Regions from separate parts of the Micromonospora sp. NPDC049836 genome, predicted to be linked through region 1. Evidence: riboswitches for the same ligand, from Rfam matches in the RefSeq annotation. Region 1 holds a riboswitch; each other region holds the start of a gene.

Region 1 (3,263 bases):
GACGGCCGGCCGCTGCGTCACGTCGGGGATCAGGCCGGGCGGCGGGTGCGCGTCTGCCGACCCGGGTCGCGGTTGAGCCGGGCCGCCGCGCCCTCCATCGCCCGGCCGAACAGCTCCATCCGCCGCGCCGAGCGCTCGGGCGGGTCGCCGAGCCGCGCGGCGAGGGCGTCCACGTCGGCCTGGGCGGAGGCGGCGACCCGGGCGTCGAGCCCGGCGAGCGCGGCGTTGACCGCGGCCACGACGTGCCGGCAGACGGTCTCCCACCCCTCGTCGGCCAGCGCCGGATCGACCGTCACCGACTCCAACCGGCCACCCTGGACGGCCACCGCCCGGACCCGGCCGCCGGCCGCGGCGCCCTCCGCGCGCAGCAGTTCCGCCGGGTCGCCGTCGGCGTGCTCGACGGCCCGCGAGCGCATCGCGGACAGCGTCTGCTGGGTCCGGGTGAGCAACTCGTCCAGGCTCGCGGCCGCGGAGAACGGGTCGTTGGTCATAACCGCGCTTTCTTCACGTCTTTCCGGAGCACCGTGACGATAGCAACCAGCACCGACACCACGGCGGCACGCACCGCCGCGAGCCGTACGCCGGCACCCGATCAGCCCGGACCCGGCCGGCACCGGCGTGTCGCGCCGGCCGCCGGGGAGCCGAACGCCCGGCCGGAGACCCGGCCGGGCGTTCGTGGGGGGAGCGGTGGGCCGATCCGGTGGCCCGGCGGCCGCCGGCCGGGTCAGCGCAGGCGCAGCCGCTGGCCCGGGAAGATCAGGCCGGGGTCGGTGCCGACCACGTCCCGGTTGCGGGCGTAGAGGGCGTGCCACCCGCCGGCGACGTCCTTCGCCTCGGCGATCTCGGAGAGGGTGTCGCCGGGGCGCACCAGGTAGCCGCCGGTGGCGCCGGTGCTCGGCGCGGTGCGCCGGTGGCTGCGGGTGGCCGGCTGGTCCCCACGCGCGGACTTCTTGCCGGTGGCCTTCTTCGGCGACCGGGTCGAGCCCGAGTCCTTGGCGGCGTAGTGCTTCGTCGAGCCGCCCTTCTTGCCGCAGACCGGCCAGGCGCCGATGCCCTGCCCGCGGAGCACCTTCTCGGCGACGGCGATCTGCTCGCCGCGGCTGGCCAGGTCGGCGCGACTGGCGTACTTCTGCCCGCCGTAGCCGTTCCAGGTGCCCCGGGAGAACTGGAGCCCGCCGTAGTAGCCGTTGCCGGTGTTGATGTGCCAGTTGCCGCCGGACTCGCACTGTGCGATGGCGTCCCAGTTCACGCTGGACGCGCTGGCCGGCGCGGCGGGCCCGAGCAGGGCCGCGGCGCCGGTGGCCGCGCCGGCGACGAGCGCGCCGACGGCGATCCGGCGGGCGCCGGCGCGACGATGACGGGCGAGATGTTCAGTTGCCATGGTTTCCTCCACGCCGACGAGGTGAGCTGTCGGGTTCGGGCCGAGGAGCCCGGCCGCCGGTGGGCGGCTTCACCCCGAGGTGTCGAGCACCGAGGAACGTGTGGGTCCCCCGCTCCCGCCTGAGGTCCAGGTACCACCGGGCCGGCGGCGGGATTAGGCGTTGCCGGCCCGTGGTGTCCGCGATCGCGAACGGATACGACGTTAGGAATGGTTTCGGACGATCGCCCACTTCTTGTGAAGTTCTTCACCCGGCCGAGCGACGGGCGGACGCCCCGGGTTGCGGGCGGGGCCGACGTGCCCTACAACGCGACGCCATCACCCACAGTGACCGTCCACGTCGGCCCGCGCGCGTCCCGTCAGTACGTCAGGCCGAATCCCTGCGGGAAGAGCGGGACCTGCCCGTCGCCGGCGTTGATCGGCTGCTGGCTGACCGAGTTCATCCAGGTCATCGGCAGTTTCCCGGTCGGTGCGTACCCGCCGAAGAGGACATCGGCAACGCCGGCGCCCTCGGTGCCGGGCAGCCACGCGGCCAGCAGCGTGTCCCACCTGGGCAGTTCGGCGGCGATGTCCAGCGGCCGGCCGGAGACCAGCACCACGATCACCGGCACGCCGGCGTTGCGCAGCGTGGCGATGGTGCGCAGGTCGTCGCGGTCCAGGCTCATGCCGCTGGTCCGGTCGCCCTGCCCCTCGGCGTACGGCGTCTCCCCGACCACCGCGATCGCGGCCCGGTAGGTGCGGTCGATGCCGGTGCCCCGCTGGTTGTAGGTGACCGTCGTGGTCGGACCCACGGCGGAGCGGATGCCCTGCAGGATGCTGGTGCCGGGGGTGACCGGGCCCGACGAGCCCTGCCAGGAGATGGTCCAGCCACCGCTGGCGTTGCCGATGTTGTCGGCGCTCTTGCCGGCCACGAAGATCTTGTTGTTGTCCCGGGCCAGCGGCAGCACGCCACCGGCGTTCTTCAGCAGCACCTGGGACTGGCGTACCGCCTGCCGGGCCAGTGCCCGGTGCGTCGCGCTGCCCACGGTCGGGGTCCAGCTCCGGTCGGTGTACGGCCGCTCGAAGAGCCCCAGCTCGAACTTCTTGGTGAGGATGCGCCGGTTGGCGTCGTCGATCCGGCTCATCGGCACGTGCCCGTTCTGCACCTCGGCGCGCAGCGTGCTCAGGAACGTCTTCCAGGCCGTGGGCACCATCACCATGTCGATGCCCGCGTTGATCGCGGCGCTGACCTCGGCCGCGGTGAATCCGGCGGCGCCGTCGATCTGGTCGATGCCGTTCCAGTCCGAGACGACGAAGCCGGAGAAGCCGAGCTCTCCCTTGAGGACGGTGCTGATCAGGTACTGGTTGCCGTGCAGCTTCACCCCGTTCCAGCTGCTGTAGGAGATCATCACCGAGCCCACGCCGCGCTGCACGGCGGCCTGGAACGGCGGCAGGTGGATGGCCCGCAGGTCGGCCTCGCTGAGCACGGTGTCACCCTGGTCGTCGCCGCCGGTGGTGCCGCCGTCGCCGACGTAGTGCTTGGCGGTGGCGAGCACCGAGGTCGGCCCGCCGAGGTTGACGCCCTGCAGGCCGGTGACCAGTGTGGACAGGCTCGACGGCAGGTCCGGGGTCTCGCCGAACGACTCGTACGTGCGGCCCCACCGATCGTTGCGGGCGACGCAGAGGCAGGGGGCGAAGTCCCAGTCCACCCCGGTGCCGGCGATCTCCTCGGCGACGGCCTGGCCGATCTGCTGCACCAGGGCGGGGTCGCGGGTGGCCCCGAGCCCGATGTTGTGCGGGAAGATGGTCGCGCCGTACACGTTGTTGTGGCCGTGCACGGCGTCCACCCCGTAGATCATCGGGATGCCCAGCGGCGTGGCGAGCGCGCCCCGCTGGAAGCCGTCGT
Region 2 (3,263 bases), on a different contig from region 1:
CGCCGACGTCGCGCTCCTGGACGAGTTGGACGCGTTGCTCGGCAAGCCGGTGCAGCGGCGGCGGCCCCAGCGCGACCCGTTCCAGCTCGCCGGGGGTGTCCGTGAGCTGAGCACGCACGCCGACCGGCAGCGGGCGGCCCGGGCCGCCGCCCGGGAGCGCCCGGAGGACTACCGTGACTACGCGCACGTGGTGGTCGACGAGTCGCAGGACGTCTCACCGATGCAGTGGCGGATGATCGGCCGGCGCGGCCGGCTGGCCTCCTGGACCGTGGTGGGCGATCCGGCGCAGACCGCCTGGACCGGCGATCCGCAGGAGCTGACCCGCGCCCGCGACCAGGCGCTGGGCCGGCGCCGCCGGTACCGGTACGAGCTGACCACGAACTACCGGAACTCGGCGGAGATCTTCGCGGTGGCCGCGGCGGAGATCCGCCGGCTCTACCCGGACCTGGCCCTGCCCAGCGCGGTGCGCTCCACCGGGGTGGCGCCGGTCGAGCGGGTGGTGCCGGCGGCCGGGCTGCCGGCGGCCACCGTGGCCGCGGCGCGGGATCTGCTGGCCGAGGTGGAGGGCACGGTCGGGGTGATCACGCCGGTGCCGCGCCGGGACGAGGTGGCCGGCTGGCTGGACGAGCTCGGTGCCAGCCGGTTGCAGGTGGTGACCAGCCTCCAGGCCAAGGGCATGGAGTACGACGGGGTGGTGCTGGTCGCGCCGGGCGAGATCCGCGCCGATCCGGGGTCGGGGGTGCGGACCCTCTACGTGGCGCTCTCCCGGGCCACCCAGCGCCTCACCACGCTGGAGCCGGCCGCCTGACGTCGGCGGGTCCACCGTCCGGGGCCGGCCCGGCCATTCACTTGCACACATAGCGATGTGAGCATAGATTGAGTCCGGCCGGGCCGAGGGACGAGAGGGTAAGGGCGTGGGCGCAGGTCATGACCACAGCGGCGCGGTGGCCAACGCCGCGCAGCGCCATCGGGGCCGGCTGTGGGCCGCGTTCGGCCTGCTCACCGCCCTGATGCTGGTCGAGGCCGTGGCCGCCTTCGGCACCGGCTCGCTGGCCCTGCTCTCCGACGCCGGGCACATGTTCACCGACGTGCTCGGCATCGGGATGGCGCTGGCCGCGATCACCGCCACCCGCCGGGCCGGGACCGATCCGCAGCGCACCTTCGGGCTCTACCGGCTGGAGGTGCTGGCCGCCCTGGCCAACGCGGTGCTGCTCGGCGCGGTCGCCGTCTACGTGCTGGTCGAGGCGGTACGCCGGTTCGGCGAGCCGCCGGAGGTGTTGGCCGGGCCGATGCTCGCCGTGGCGGTGCTCGGCCTGCTGGCCAACATCGCGGCGTTCGCCCTGCTGCGCGCCGGCGCGCAGGAGAGCATCAACCTGCGCGGGGCCTACCTGGAGGTGCTCGGCGACCTGCTCGGCTCGCTCGGCGTGATCGGCGCCGCGCTGGTCATCGCGGTCACCGACTGGTGGTGGGCCGACCCGCTGGTCGCCGTGGCGATCGGGTTGTTCATCCTGCCGCGCACCTGGCGGCTCGGACGGGCCGCGCTGCGCATCCTGGTGCAGGCCGCACCGGAGCACCTCCAGGTGACCGCCGTGCACGACCGGCTGGCCGCGGTGCCCGGCGTGGCCGAGGTGCACGACCTGCACGTCTGGACGCTCACCTCGGGGATGGAGGTGGCCTCCGCGCACCTGACCATGACTCCCGGCGCCGAGGTGGGCGAGGTGCTGGCCGCGGCCCGGACCGCGCTGCACGAGGACTTCTCGATCGATCACGCCACGTTGCAGATCGAACCCGGAGCGTCGGCGGGCGCGTGCGGATCGGTCGAGTGGTAATGAGGACAACCTTAAATCCGAGTGGCTATTGTGCATCTATGCCGGTTTTGTGCCTGAATGCTCGGCCCGCCTGCCGGGCCGGGACCGGGTACCGCCGGTAGGCTCGGTCCCGGCCGCCGGGCGGCGCCCTCCGGCGCCCGCGGTGGCCGTCGCCTAATCGCCGGAACGCGGCGAGCCGGGGAACCACGCACCTGGGGTGCATCCGCGTCAGCGGTAGGGATCTTCCGTCCCGAACCCGTCAGCTAACCCGGTCGGCGGTTGACGGAAGGAACCTGAATGCCATCCATGGCACCTGTACGACGGACGGCCGCCCGGTTGGCGGCCCTGCTCGTCGCGACGCTCGCCCTCGGCGTCGTGACCGTGCCGACCTCCCCCGCGTCGGCGACCTCCCCCGCCGGCCGGCTCGCCGGCCCTTCCCCGACCGGCCTGCTCGCCGCCGCCCCGGGCGGGGACGACGAGGGCGGCACCCCCGCGCTGCGCGCCCAGCTCGACGCGGCCAGCAAGGGCTGGCTGGAGGCGCGGACCGCGCTGAACCGCTCGACGAGCCGGCAGAAACAGCTCACCGCCGACCTCGCCGGGATCGGCGCGGAGCTGGACGTGCGGGGCGCCAAGGTCGGCGAGATCGCCGGGGTGGCGTACCGGACCGGCCGGCTCGGCACCGCGGCCGCGCTGCTCGGCAGCAGCAGCCCGGAAGGCTTCATGGACCGGGCCGCCGCGCTCCAGCAGGTCGCCGCGCACGAGGACCGGGCGCTGCGCGACCTGCTCGACGCCCGGGACCGGGCCACCCGCACCCAGACCGCACTGGCCGCCGAGATCCAGGAGCAGCGCAAGCAGGTCGCGGTGATGGCCAAGCGCAAGCAGCAGGCCGAGCACGCCCTGGAGGTCGCCAACCGGTCGGCGTCCCGGCCCGACGGCGGCAGCGTGCAGGGCACCTCCCGGACGAACGCGAAACCGGCGCCCCGCAACGCCGACGGCTCCTGGCCGTCCGAGTCGTGCAGCGTGAACGACCCCACGCCGGCCGACGGCTGCATCACCCCGCGCACCCTGCACGCCCTCCAGCAGGCCAAGGCGGCCGGGTTCACCCGCTACGTCTCCTGTCACCGCAGCGGCGGCTCGGGCGAACACCCGAAGGGCCGGGCCTGCGACTTCGCCGCGCAGAAGGACGGCTTCGGCGGGGTGGCCAGCGGCGGCGACAAGACGTACGGCAACAACCTGGCCGCGTACTTCATCCGCAACGCCGACGCGCTCGCCGTGCTCTACGTGATCTGGTTCCGGCAGATCTGGCTGCCCAGCAGCGGGTGGAAGGCGTACAGCGGGGGCAACGGCGACCCGTCCAGCGACCACACCAACCACGTGCACCTGTCGGTCTACTGAGCCGCCGCGGGTGGTCCGCCGCCCCGGCGGGCCACCCCGGCGCGACCCCCGCTACGCCCC
Region 3 (3,263 bases), on a different contig from region 1:
GGGCGGCCGTCCCGGGTCACGGTCAGGGTGAGCCGGCCGGCCTGGCCGGGCTGTGGCGTGCCGGCCAGCGTGACGGTGTAGCCGTCGACGGTGCTGCTGGTCGCGGGGGCGGGCAGCGGGTGCTCCACCAGCGGGCCGGGGACGGTCACGTCGACGCCGAGCGTCAGCGGCTCGCCGCCGGTCGGGGTGAAGTCCGCGAACGCCCGCCAGACGCCGGGCCCGGCGAGCGGCGAGGCGACCCGCCAGGTGCCGTCGCCGGTCAGTTCGGGGTGCACGTGCCGGAAGCCGGAGAGGTCGCGGCGGGCGACGATCAGGTGCATCCGCTTGTCGTGCGCGACGTCGTAGCGGGTGACCGGCCGGCCGTCCGGGCCGGTGATCCGGAAGGCGAACTCGCCGGTGGGGGCGTTCACCGGTTGCAGCGTGTAGCCGCGGTCGGCGACGAGCAGCCCGCCGGGCAGGTGGTCGGTGGACGGGTCGGCGTGGCCGTCACCGTGGTCGGCCGCGGTGGGGTCGTGCGCGGGGTCGGTGGCGTCGTGGCGGGTCTCGGCGGCGGGCGCGACGGGGCCGGTCAGGTGACCGACCCCGTACGCCGCGCCGAACACCGCCGCGAGGCCGAGGGCGAAGCCGCTCAGCTTCGTCGCCGTGTTCATCGGGGTACCTCGGTTTCTCGGGGTCCGCCGGCCGTCACGCCGGGACGAGGTCGTAACCGGCCTCGTCCACGGCGGCGCGGACGGCGTCCGGGTCCAGTGGGCTCTCGCTGCTGACGGTGACCCGGCCGGTGGCCAGGTCGACCTGGACGTCGGTGACGCCCGGGATCGCGCTCACCTCGGTGCTGACCGAGTTGACGCAGTGCCCGCAGGTCATGCCCTGCACCTGGTACGTGGTGGTGACCATGTCGAAACTCCTTCCCGCACCCCCATCCTATACCCCCCAGGGGTAGGAGAGGGATGGACCGGCGCGTCCGGGCCGTTACCGATACCCGGTGTGGGTATGCCCACGACCGGACCGTACCATACCCCCGAGGGGTACGCTATCCTCGACGTCATGACCGCACCGACGACCCCGACCCGGGGCTACACCGCCAGCAAGGATCAGCTGCTCGCGCGGCTCCGCCGCATCGAGGGCCAGGTCCGCGGCATCGAGAAGATGGTCGAGGACGACCGCTACTGCATCGACGTGCTGACCCAGATCTCGGCGATCCAGGCCGCCCTGGACAAGGTCGGCCTCGGCCTGCTCGACGGCCACGCCCGGCACTGCATGCACGAGGGCGCCGCCGAGGGGCGCGCCGACGAGATGGCGACCGAGATGATGGCCGCCGTCGGCCGGCTGATGAAGCGGGGCTGAGTCGGGACTTCCGGCCCCGATCCCGGGCCTCCTGGCCCGCCCGCCGGGGCCCCGGCCCGCCGTACCGTCGAGGTGGCGACCGGAGCCGGCGTCACCTCGCCGGACCGGCCGACCCTCGGTACAGACGGGAGGGCGGCCAGATGATGTGGAACGGCCCGATGATGGGCTTGATGTGGATCTGGTCCCTGCTGGGGCTGGTGGTGCTCGGCGCGCTGGTGTGGCTGGGGTTCCGGCTCACCGATCCGGCGGGTGCCGCGCGCGCCTCCGCGGCGGCCCGGCGCATCCTCGACGAGCGGTACGCCCGGGGCGAGATCGACGAGGAGGAGTACCGCCGCCGCCGTGCCGGCCTCGCCTGACGCCCGTCCCCGCTGCGGTGCCATGCGCGCCCCGGACGGCGCGGTGGAACACCTTCCGGCATGACGACACTCCGTAGCGTGACGACGGATGTCAAACGCGACGCTGGTCACGCAGGGCCACGACGAAATAGGGCTTCTGGTCGGCTTCCGGACGTAGATCCCCGCCCGGACTCTCAGGTAACCTCGCTGCCGGTCACCGCTGAAGGCGCGAACCGGCGCCTGCGGTACCGCCGCCCAATCGCCCGCGGGCGAGCCGGGGAACCAGGTACATGGGGTGAGTCCGCGTCAGCGGTAGGGGCCGCTTCCGTCCCGAACCCGTCAGCTAACCCGGTCGGCGGCCGACGGAAGGGAAGACTGTGACGGCACCCCTGCGCCGCTGGATCACACCGCTGGTGACCGTGCTCGCCGCGCTCGCCATCGTCGCCGGCCCCACCCCGGCCCTGGCCGCGCCCGCCACCCCCACCCCCTCGGGGCACGAGGAGGACGACGACCCGCCGCTCATCACCGAGGCGATCGAGTCGGCGAACCGGCAGTACGTCCAGGCGAAGACCAAGCTGGCGAAGTCGCAGCAACGCCAGCGCCAGCTGGCCGGCGAGGTGAAGGCGGCGCAGGACGAGCTGGAGGCGCTGCGGCCCCAGGTCAGCGCCATCGCCGCGCAGTCCTACCGGACCGGCCGGATCGGTGCCATGGCGATGCTGCTGGAGAGCCGGTCGCCGGACTCGTTCGTGCAGCGCGCCGCCGGCCTGGACGAGCTGAACCTGGTCAACGCGCAGAAGCTCGCCGCGATCAACACCGCCAAGACCCGGGCCGAGCAGGCCAAGCTCGCGCTCGACGCCGAGGTGCGCGAGCAGCAGAAGCTGACCAACGCGATGGCCCGGGAGAAGGCCGCGGCGGAGAAGGCGCTGAAGCTGGTCGGCGGGCTCGGCTTCACCGGCGGCCTGGTCTCGGCCACCTCCCGGGTGGCCGCGATCGGCCCGGGCCGGACCGCCGACGGCGACTGGAAGTCCGAGTCGTGCAGCGAGAACGACCCGACCACCTCCGGCTGCATCACCCCGCGCACCCTGCACGCCTACAAGGAGGTCAAGAAGGCCGGCTTCAACCGCTTCGTGGGCTGCTACCGCCCCGGCGGGCCGTGGGAGCACCCCAAGGGCCGGGCCTGCGACTGGTCGCTGCAGAAGAGCGGCTTCTCCCCCTGGCACAACAACGACATGCGGATGTACGGCAACAACGTGGCCGCGTTCCTGATCCGCAACGCCGACCGGCTCGGCATCTACTACGTCATCTGGAACCGGCAGATCTGGTTCCCGGCGACGGGCTGGAAGTCGTACAGCGGGCCGTCCAACCACACCGACCACGTGCACATGTCGCTGCTCTGAGTCCGTACGCGCCGAACGGGCCGTCCCCGCGACCACGCGGGACGGCCCGTTCGTCTGTTCGGGGGCGTCAGCCGGCGACGGCGGTGGGCGCCGGACCGGCGGCGCCGACCGGCGCGGGCACGGCCCGGCCGGGAGCACCCGCCGGCACCTCCGCCACGGTGCGCACCTCGCCCGCGCCGAGCCGGTA

Evidence for each region. Region 1 has a riboswitch for cyclic di-AMP ahead of ACIBPB_RS29780 (transglycosylase family protein). Riboswitches for the same ligand answer to the same signal wherever they lie in the genome.
Region 2: another riboswitch for cyclic di-AMP. It lies ahead of ACIBPB_RS10530 (coiled-coil domain-containing protein); the one in region 1 lies ahead of ACIBPB_RS29780 (transglycosylase family protein).
Region 3: another riboswitch for cyclic di-AMP. It lies ahead of ACIBPB_RS03055 (hypothetical protein); the one in region 1 lies ahead of ACIBPB_RS29780 (transglycosylase family protein).

The regions. Positions count from the first base shown of each region.
Region 1 is NZ_JBITLH010000016.1:53,694-56,956, forward strand. Features, by position in the region: gene ACIBPB_RS29775 (YbaB/EbfC family nucleoid-associated protein) at 30-491, opposite strand; gene ACIBPB_RS29780 (transglycosylase family protein) at 725-1,381, opposite strand; cyclic di-AMP (ydaO/yuaA leader) riboswitch at 1,378-1,551, opposite strand; gene ACIBPB_RS29785 (glycoside hydrolase family 3 protein) at 1,738-3,263, opposite strand, start outside.
Region 2 is NZ_JBITLH010000003.1:568,562-571,824, forward strand. Features, by position in the region: gene ACIBPB_RS10520 (HelD family protein) at 1-808, shown strand, start outside; gene ACIBPB_RS10525 (cation diffusion facilitator family transporter) at 915-1,829, shown strand; cyclic di-AMP (ydaO/yuaA leader) riboswitch at 1,970-2,102, shown strand; gene ACIBPB_RS10530 (coiled-coil domain-containing protein) at 2,115-3,203, shown strand.
Region 3 is NZ_JBITLH010000001.1:640,699-643,961, forward strand. Features, by position in the region: gene ACIBPB_RS03035 (hypothetical protein) at 1-650, opposite strand, end outside; gene ACIBPB_RS03040 (heavy-metal-associated domain-containing protein) at 685-894, opposite strand; gene ACIBPB_RS03045 (metal-sensitive transcriptional regulator) at 1,045-1,344, shown strand; gene ACIBPB_RS03050 (SHOCT domain-containing protein) at 1,515-1,700, shown strand; cyclic di-AMP (ydaO/yuaA leader) riboswitch at 1,922-2,053, shown strand; gene ACIBPB_RS03055 (hypothetical protein) at 2,057-3,076, shown strand; gene ACIBPB_RS03060 (carbonic anhydrase) at 3,144-3,263, opposite strand, start outside.